2 regions of the Mucilaginibacter sp. A5337 genome follow, and region 2 is predicted to be linked to the other one. Evidence: riboswitches for the same ligand, from Rfam matches in the RefSeq annotation. Region 2 holds a riboswitch; the other holds the start of a gene.
What was found. A riboswitch is a leader RNA that binds a small molecule or an ion and turns the genes downstream of it on or off. The one in region 2 is predicted to bind cobalamin.
Positions count from the first base shown of each region.

Region 1: it holds a riboswitch for cobalamin, as region 2 does, so the genes downstream of both, AC59JO_RS07850 (TonB-dependent receptor plug domain-containing protein) here and metE (5-methyltetrahydropteroyltriglutamate--homocysteine S-methyltransferase) in region 2, are expected to answer to the same signal.

Region 1 covers NZ_JCAWEC010000002.1:711,827-716,267, reverse strand. Annotated here, with positions in the region: gene AC59JO_RS07855 (serine hydrolase) at 1-1,319, opposite strand, end outside; cobalamin riboswitch at 1,293-1,488, shown strand; gene AC59JO_RS07850 (TonB-dependent receptor plug domain-containing protein) at 1,610-3,562, shown strand; gene AC59JO_RS07845 (DUF6580 family putative transport protein) at 3,614-4,186, shown strand; gene AC59JO_RS07840 (SIR2 family NAD-dependent protein deacylase) at 4,273-4,441, shown strand, end outside.
Region 2 covers NZ_JCAWEC010000002.1:438,945-443,385, forward strand. Annotated here, with positions in the region: gene AC59JO_RS06720 (MFS transporter) at 1-1,272, opposite strand, end outside; cobalamin riboswitch at 1,497-1,689, shown strand; gene metE (5-methyltetrahydropteroyltriglutamate--homocysteine S-methyltransferase) at 1,862-4,186, shown strand; gene AC59JO_RS06730 (cysteine-rich CWC family protein) at 4,240-4,441, shown strand, end outside.

The DNA.
Region 1 (4,441 bases), 270 kb from region 2:
TTACTATAGGTGAATTTAAACTTAGTTAAATCGGGCAGGTGTTTTTTAGGGCGATTTAATTCGTATTGATATATCACCTGACCAAGGTTTTTCAGGAAAGGCAGGCACACGGTAGTATATTCATATTTATTATCATTCAGTATCCCATCTTCGTTTGATTGCACAACGGCACTGAGTATAAATTCCACCTTGTTTTTAAAATCAACGATATAGGCATTATCAATATCGTAACCATAACTGTCGCCAACTTTATTAAAGATCCTGATATCAGCGTTAATGACAGCGGTACTATCACCTCCATAAAATAAGAATTTGCAATAGGCCGGGAAATATTCAGGTCGGTTATAGGTAGGCTTTGTATTCTCTGTAGGAAAGGTACTCATGTAACGGTAAATGAACCGATAATCGTCCGCCGTTAAATTAAAGCGTTGTTTTTCCGGAAATGTTTCGGGGAATAGCAATCGCTTAAGCACCATCTGCTGATCGGCAAGTGAATAGACGTTCTTTTCAGAAAAATCAAGGGGTTTGTTGACCAGCCGGTCGCTGCTATCTAAATACGCTTTGCCCTGTAGCATATTTTCCAGGTGCATAGGGTAGTTTAAAGCATCATATAATGCCGGCTTGTAATAAACCAATTTATCGCCGTTATAAAAATTGACAGGGTTGGTGTGCCGGGTACTTTCACCTGCATCTCCGATAGCCAGCCGGCCTACAATACGCGTATTATCAAGGTGATATTTTTTTAGCTTTTGATTGATCTCTTCACGACCAACAAATTCGTACAGGCGATTATATGCATCGTTATCGCTTACCAGTAAAATCTTTTTAATGTAGTTTTCGATGGATGGGAGACCCGTGGCTGATGATGTATCCACCTGTACTTTGGTTTGGCCTGCAAATGCGCTGTCGGTAATCATGGTTGCCTTCCGGTTTAAGCCTTTTATTTTTAGTTCATTTAGCTTTTCAAGTGCATATATGGCTGTAGGGAGTTTTACTGTGCTTGCCGGGTAAAAATAATGATGCGCATTAAGGTGGTAGCTATATGAGGTAAAGTGAGGTGTGTTGTTATTATCCCTGTCTATCCGGGTATATAGTATTTGCACCTCGTTTTGCGTGGGATGATTAAGCACGCCAGAAAATAATTCAGGATGTTCATGTAGTAACCCCTTCAGAAAAATGGTATCTGGTTGCTGGGCAAAACTGCCGAGTGCGCTCATGATCAGCAAGAAAGTACAGAAATATTTCATCACGATAAATATAGTCATGTGATTTGAGGTTAACAGATACTTATTGTACTTTTGCAGCGCTTTAGGTTTCATTAAAGTTGTTTTAATGAATTAAAAGGGAATACGGTGTAAGTCCGTAACTGTCCCGCAGCTGTAAGCTCCGTAACCGTTGCCAAATCTATAGGTCACTTTCTGAAAAAAGGAGGGAAGGCCAGGCAAATGGGGAGTAAGTCAGAAGACCTGCCAAGGCATTATATGTTATTCATAGCTTTCGGGGATTGAAGCTTGAATGTGAATGCTCTTCAATTGGCGTGTTTTCATTTTACTCATTTCCGTGTATGCTATTCAGGCTGCATTATTATTTTATACATTATCAATCATACATGGAAAAAAAGTACGCTAAAATTACTTTGGGTTTCGGCTTGTTAGCTGTTGGTTTATCAGCCAATGCTGCATATGCACAGGACACCACACGCACTTTAAATACGGTGGTAGTAACGGCAAGTCGTTCGCCTAAAAAACTGTCAGACATCGGTCGCGTTGTTACTATAATCTCTGCCGATGAGATCAATAAATCACAAGGCAAATCATTGCCTCAATTATTAAATAATGTTGCAGGCATAACATTTTCAGGAGCAAACAACGCACCGGGCATCAGTACTTCTGTTTTCCTGCGCGGAGCGTCATCGGGCAATACCCTTATCCTTGTCGATGGCTTCCCGGTAAACAATGCATCAGGCATTGACGGCAGTTACGATCTTAATGCCTTTTCGCTGGATATGATAGATCATATCGAGATTTTAAAAGGAAGCGGTTCAACACTGTATGGTTCTGACGCTGTAGCTGGCGTTATCAATATCATCACCAAAAAAGCAAAAGAGCAAGGATTAACCGGTGGCTTGCAGTTAACCGGCGGCAGCTACAATACATTTAAAGAATCGGCGTCATTAATTGGGCGTGTAAAAAATACCGATATTGCCATCAATCTTTCAAATACCGATTCAAAGGGATTTGCCGCTGCTACAGATACTACAGGCAAAGGCGGTTTTAAGAAAGATGGTTTTCATCAGCGCTCTGCCAGTGTAAACTTGAGCCAAAATGTTTCATCTAAGTTTATCCTGAACGGAAACCTGCAGGTAAGTCACAACACAGGCGATTTGCCTTATGGTGCTTTCACTAATGATAATGATTATACCTATAAAAACACCTTTTTATTTGGCGGAGTAGGTGCAAAGTTGATTTTGCCTAAAGGTGACCTAAACGTGAACCTGTCGCAAAATACGGTTCAAAATGATTTCAATAACCTGCCGTCTGACAATTACGGAACCCACCAGGTTACAAAAAATACAGGTCGTATAACTAATGCTGAAGCTGTGTTTAATTATGAATTGAATAAGTATTTTGATATTACCAGCGGCGCGGCCTTTAAATACAGCAACACAAGCCAGTACAGCCTGTATGAATCAACATCCTATCCGGGTGTGCCAAGCATTATAAAAGCAGGCGACGCTGCTAATAACATCTTCAGCGCTTATACTTCGTTGTTTTTCAAATACGATATCTTCCACATGGAGTTAGGCGGCAGGTACAACAACCACAGCAAATATGGCGACAAGTTTACCTATACCATCAATCCATCGTTGTTCCTTGCCGATCAGTTTAAAGTTTTCGGCACAATAGCTTCAGCATTCAGGTCGCCTTCGCTATATCAGTTGTTTTCTCAGTATGGCAATCCTAAATTAAATCCTGAGATCACCACATCATACGAAGCAGGTTTTGATTGGGAGATTGTTAAAAACACGCTGTCATTTAATACCCAGTTTTTTAAGCGTAATACAAAAGATGTGATCTACTTTTTCTCTGAATCGGCCCCGCCGTATAGCTCCTTCTATAAAAACGGACAAGAGCAAAAAGATAAAGGCTTTGAAACTGAGTTAAAATATCGCGACACCAAAATACACGCATCTGCCTATTACGCTTATGTAACAGGTAAGCTTACCGATGAAACCGGTGTACAAACCAGCAATCTTTACCGCAGGCCTAAAAGTACTTTCGGCGCTAATATCAGCTACGATGTTTTAAGTGATTTTGAGGTAGGTGTTAACTACAAATATACAGGTAACCGTACTGATTTGACTTTTACAAACACAGGATCAGAAGTGATTACATTGAAGCACTATAACCTGGTAGATTTGCACCTGGGATATAAGGCAACCAAAAACTTAAATGTTTTCGGCGACCTGAACAACGTTTTGGATACTAAATACGTAGACTGGTTAGGATATAACACACGTGGTATCAACTTCATGCTTGGTGCCAGGTATCAATTTAAATAGCGTTTGCTTATTGTTCGGATTATTAAGTAATTTTACGCCATATATAAAATCATGACCGCAAAAGATAACACCAACCGCAACCTGTTCCTGATCCTGATGATCGTGGTTGCTGCCGCATTCAGGCTTTTAGCATTTAAGTATAAAGAATTGAGTAATTTCAATCCGGTGGGTGCTATTGCATTATTTGGTGGTGCTTATTTCGCATCAAAGTGGAAAGGTTATGCAACGGTATTGCTTACATTATTTACAACAGATATTGTGATTAATTACCTGTACACGTCAAAGCTGACTTTGTGGTACGGCGGAGCTGCATGGGTTTACTTATGCTTTGCATTAATGGTGCTTGTTGGCAATCTGCTTGAAAGGGTAAACGTTGTTAACGTGCTTTTAGGCTCAATTGCAACAGTTTTAATTCACTGGTTAATTACCGACCTACCATGGTTATACGGCACGCTTTATCCGCATACCTTAGCAGGCTATGGCGAATCATTGATTAAAGCTATTCCGTTTGAGAAAAATATGGCATTGGGTACATTGGTATTTAGTGCAATACTTTTTGGTGGTTTTGAATTGGCTAAGAATAAGTACACTTTTCTTCGGGACAAAAAGCAATTGGCTTTATAATATAAATGCATTTAAATTTAAAGCGGATTGTTGAAAGGCAGTCCGCTTTTTTTATGGCCTAACCAATTATCATCTATTTATATCAAATGAAAAATTTAGTAGTATTAACCGGTGCCGGTATTAGCGCCGAAAGTGGCTTAAAAACCTTCAGGGACAGTGATGGTCTGTGGGAAGGTTATAATATTGAAGACGTAGCTACGCCCGAAGCCTGGGAACATAACCCGGTTTTGGTACAGCAATTTTATAACGAGCGCC
Region 2 (4,441 bases):
TACACTGCCTCCCGCTGCCATCGCGCCAAAAACGGCTACACCGATGGCGCCGGCTGTTTGTCTCGAAGTATTTAAAATAGCAGAAGCCGTGCCCGATAATGTTTTATCTACGCTTGATAAGATTCCGTTGGTCATGGCCGGTACAGCAAGCCCCATTCCCATCGGAATACTCAGAAAAGGTAGGAATAGCTGAATATAAGGTGTATGCTCATAGGCTATAAATAAGCCGGCAAACCCCACTGCAAACATAATTAACCCGGCAACAATGGGTTTGCGAATCCCGTAGCGGTTAATAATGCGACTGCTGATTACATTTGATATAACAAAACCTACTGTAAGCGGCAGGAATGCGAACCCGGCAATAAGGGAGGGATAGTTCAGTACCTTTTGCAAATAAAGGCTCAGTATAAAAACAGTACCGTAATATGAACCGTTTAAAACTGCACCCAATACCAATAGCGCATTAAATTGCCCGGATTTAAACAGGTGAAATGGCAGCATGGGGTGGGCGACCCTGCTTTCGATCCATAAAAAAATACCGAATAGTAGCACGCTTAATATGAGTCCGCCCCAGATTAAAGCATTACTGAACCCGAGTCTTGGTACTTCAATAATTACGCTGATTAATGTGGTGACCGATAGCATCCAGATGAGCTGCCCTGCTACGTCAAAGCTTTTTTTGTTTGTTTTTGCGGTTTGCTCCATTTTAAAGCTCAGGACATAGCCGATAATGCAAATGGGGATGTTAACAATAAAAATATAACGCCAGTTGCTAAACGCTATTAATAAACCGCCGATAGTAGGACCTGCTACCAGGGCCGAGCTTCCGGCTGCAGTCCATAAACCTACGGCGCGTGTGCGTAGCTGTGGTGTATGCGCAAATTGATGATTGAGCAGTGCAAGTGAGCTTGGAATCATCATAGCTGCGCCGACTCCCTGGGCTATCCTGAAAATGATAAGCGTAAGCGCATCCGGCGCCAAACCGCAGCCCGCCGATGCGATGCCGAAAACGATCAAGCCTATCTGGAAGATCTTTTTTGATCCCAAAAGATCGCTAAGGCTACCTGCCGACAGCATCAATACGGCAAAGGCCAATGTGTAGGCGTCAATTATCCATTGCAGAGTGCTGATGCCGGCATGGTACGCTTTTGCAATTTCGGGCAAAGCTATATTAACAATAGAAACATCAAGCTGGGCTACCACGAAGGCGAGGCTGGTAGTTAATACCGCCCAGCCAAAACCCGGAGTATTTGTACGTGTTTGCTGACTCATAGAAGCCGCCAAAGTTAAGGAACGCTTTTCACCGGGAATGGTACAATTCAACGGTTTGTAAGGGTTAATTGTTTATTGACCGTTGTGTGACTTATAGCGAAACAGGAATATCTAAATGTAAGGCCAGTTAGTGTGCTTTTTAAAGGAGCCTGTTTTAACAAATAAAATAACCTGAATATTCAGGTGGCATATCCTTATATTTGCCCCGATAAGTTCTTTACTTTACTTCATCAACCGGTATAGGTTTTACTTAATTGTAGATTAATAGGGAATCGTGTGCAAATCACGAACTGTCGCGCAACTGTAAGTAACACAAAAGGTTTTTGCCAATAATGCCCACTGTTCCGATAAATCGGGATGGGAAGGGCGGCAAAAATGTTACAAGTCAGGAGACCTGCCTAATACTGAATTGACGGTGCTTTCGCGGTATGAAGCTCTGGTCGGGGTTATGATTGCTTGCCTGTTCGGGATCATCCCGTTATAAGGGCGCGTACTCATATATTCTCTCCATTTTTACATATCACAAAACATTGCGAAGCTTAGCTGAAAGGGCTTTTAACCGATTTATTCATTTAATCAATTAAAAGAAATGCTAACGCAAAATTTAGGCTACCCGCGTATTGGTAGCCGGCGCGAATTAAAAAAAGTCTGCGAAAACTACTGGGCAGGCAAAACAGGATTAAAAAATGTGCTTACTGTTGGTAAATACATTAGGGAAGAAAACTGGTTGCTGCAAAAGGAAGCCGGGATTGACCTGATCCCGTCAAATGATTTTTCGTTTTATGACCAGGTGCTTGATCATTCCTTAACATTTGGTGCTATTCCCAAACGCTATCACGAGGTAATTCAACAAAAAGGCAATACAGAGCTCGATTTGTATTTTGCTATGGCGCGTGGCTATCAAAAAGAAGGTTTGGATATTGTGGCTATGGAAATGACCAAATGGTTTGATACCAATTACCATTACATAGTGCCCGAATTTTATAAAGATCAGCAGTTTAAACTTTTCTCAACCAAGGTTATTGATGAGTTTTATGAGGCTAAGCAATTGGGTATCATCAGTAAGCCGGTATTGCTTGGCCCGGTATCTTACCTGTTGTTAGGCAAAGAAAAGGAAGCAGGGTTTGACAGGATAGACCTTGTCAAAAATTTACTGCCTGTTTACTTTGATATTCTGAATAAACTTAAAGCTTTAGGTGTTGAATGGGTTCAGTTTGATGAACCATTTTTAGCGCTTGATTTAAGCGAAAAACAACAGCAGGCATTTAAAGATACCTACGCTCAGCTCAGGAAAGAGTTTCCTTTTCTGAAGATAGTACTGGCAACTTATTTTGAACGATTGGGAGATAACACGGCTTTAACAACTTCATCACCGGTTGATGCTTTACATATCGACCTGGTTCGTGCCCCACAGCAGTTGGATGATGTAATTGCGCATCTTCCTAAAAAAATCATCCTCTCTTTGGGCGTAGTTGATGGCCGCAACATCTGGAAGAACGACTTTATCAACTCGCTAGGCATTATAAACAATGCGAAAGATAAGCTGGGCGCCGACCGCGTTTGGGTTGCTCCTTCATGTTCATTGATCCATTCGCCATGCGACCTGCAAAGTGAAACCAACGAAGGGGTACTTACCTCCGAAATTAAACAATGGCTGGCCTTTGCCCGTCAAAAAGTTAATGAAGTGGTGCTGCTGAGTCGGTTATCGGAAGAAGTTGTCAGCGACAGCAGCCTGCACCAGCTCGCTAAAAACCGGGAGGCAAACGAGGCCCGGCGGATATCTCCGCTTATTCATGATGAGGTTGTTAAGCGCAGGGTAAGCACAATTACCGAGAGCGACGAACGGCGTATAAGCACTTTCGCCAATCGGAAAAAAGAACAGCAGCTTTTGCTTGATCTGCCGCTTTTTGCTACCACAACCATCGGCTCATTCCCGCAAACAACCGAGGTGCGCAGCTGGCGTGCGCGTTTAAAAAAGGGAGAGTTGACAGCGGTTGAATATGATGAGCTGATAGCACAGGAAACTGAAAAGGCGGTAAAATGGCAGGAGGAAATAGGTTTGGATGTACTGGTGCATGGCGAGTTTGAACGTAATGACATGGTTGAATACTTTGGCGAACAACTGGCTGGTTTTACTTTTACGCAAAACGGCTGGGTACAGAGCTATGGTAGCCGTTGTGTTAAGCCGCCTATTATTTATGGCGATGTATCAAGGCCAGAGGCAATGACCGTAAAATGGTCGGCCTATGCGCAGTCATTAACTTCGCAATGGATGAAGGGTATGTTAACCGGCCCGGTAACCATTTTGCAATGGTCGTTTGTACGTAATGATCGGCCACGTTCTGAAACTTGTACACAGATAGCTTTGGCTATTCGTGATGAAGTATGCGACTTGGAGAAGGCCGGCATCAAGATTATACAGATAGATGAACCTGCTATTCGCGAAGGCTTACCGCTTCGCAGGGATGACAGGGCAAATTACCTCGACTGGGCGGTTAAAGCTTTCCGGATTTCGGCAAGCGGCGTTCAGGATAGCACGCAGATCCATACACACATGTGCTATTCGGAGTTTAATGATATCATTAAAAATATTGCGGATATGGACGCTGATGTTATCACGATAGAAACCTCGCGCTCGCAAATGGAACTACTGGATGTTTTTGCCGATTTTAAATATCCTAATGAAATTGGCCCGGGTGTGTATGATATTCATTCGCCCCGCGTACCCAACAGGGAGGAGATGATTTATCTGCTTAAACGTGCGCAGGCTGTAATTCCTGATGCCCAGCTTTGGGTAAATCCCGATTGCGGTTTAAAAACCCGCGGTTGGGATGAAACTAAAAAGGCCTTAATAGAAATGGTGGAGGCTGCAAAATCCATCCGCGAAAGCGTAGTTAACAATGTAACTGCTTAAAACAATAAACTGCTGTGCCTTATTTGTAAGTGCACAGCAGTTTTATATATGTTATGGCAAACCATGAAAATAAACATTGCCCGCGGTGTAATATGCCTTTTGAATGCAAGGTTGGCAGTATTTTACTTTGTCAGTGCCAGGGTATCAACTTTACCGATCAGGAGCGTGACTATATCCGTTTAACCTACCCTGATTGCCTTTGCCGCAATTGTTTGATGGTTATGAAACGGGAGATCAGTACAACTCCGGCTCAGA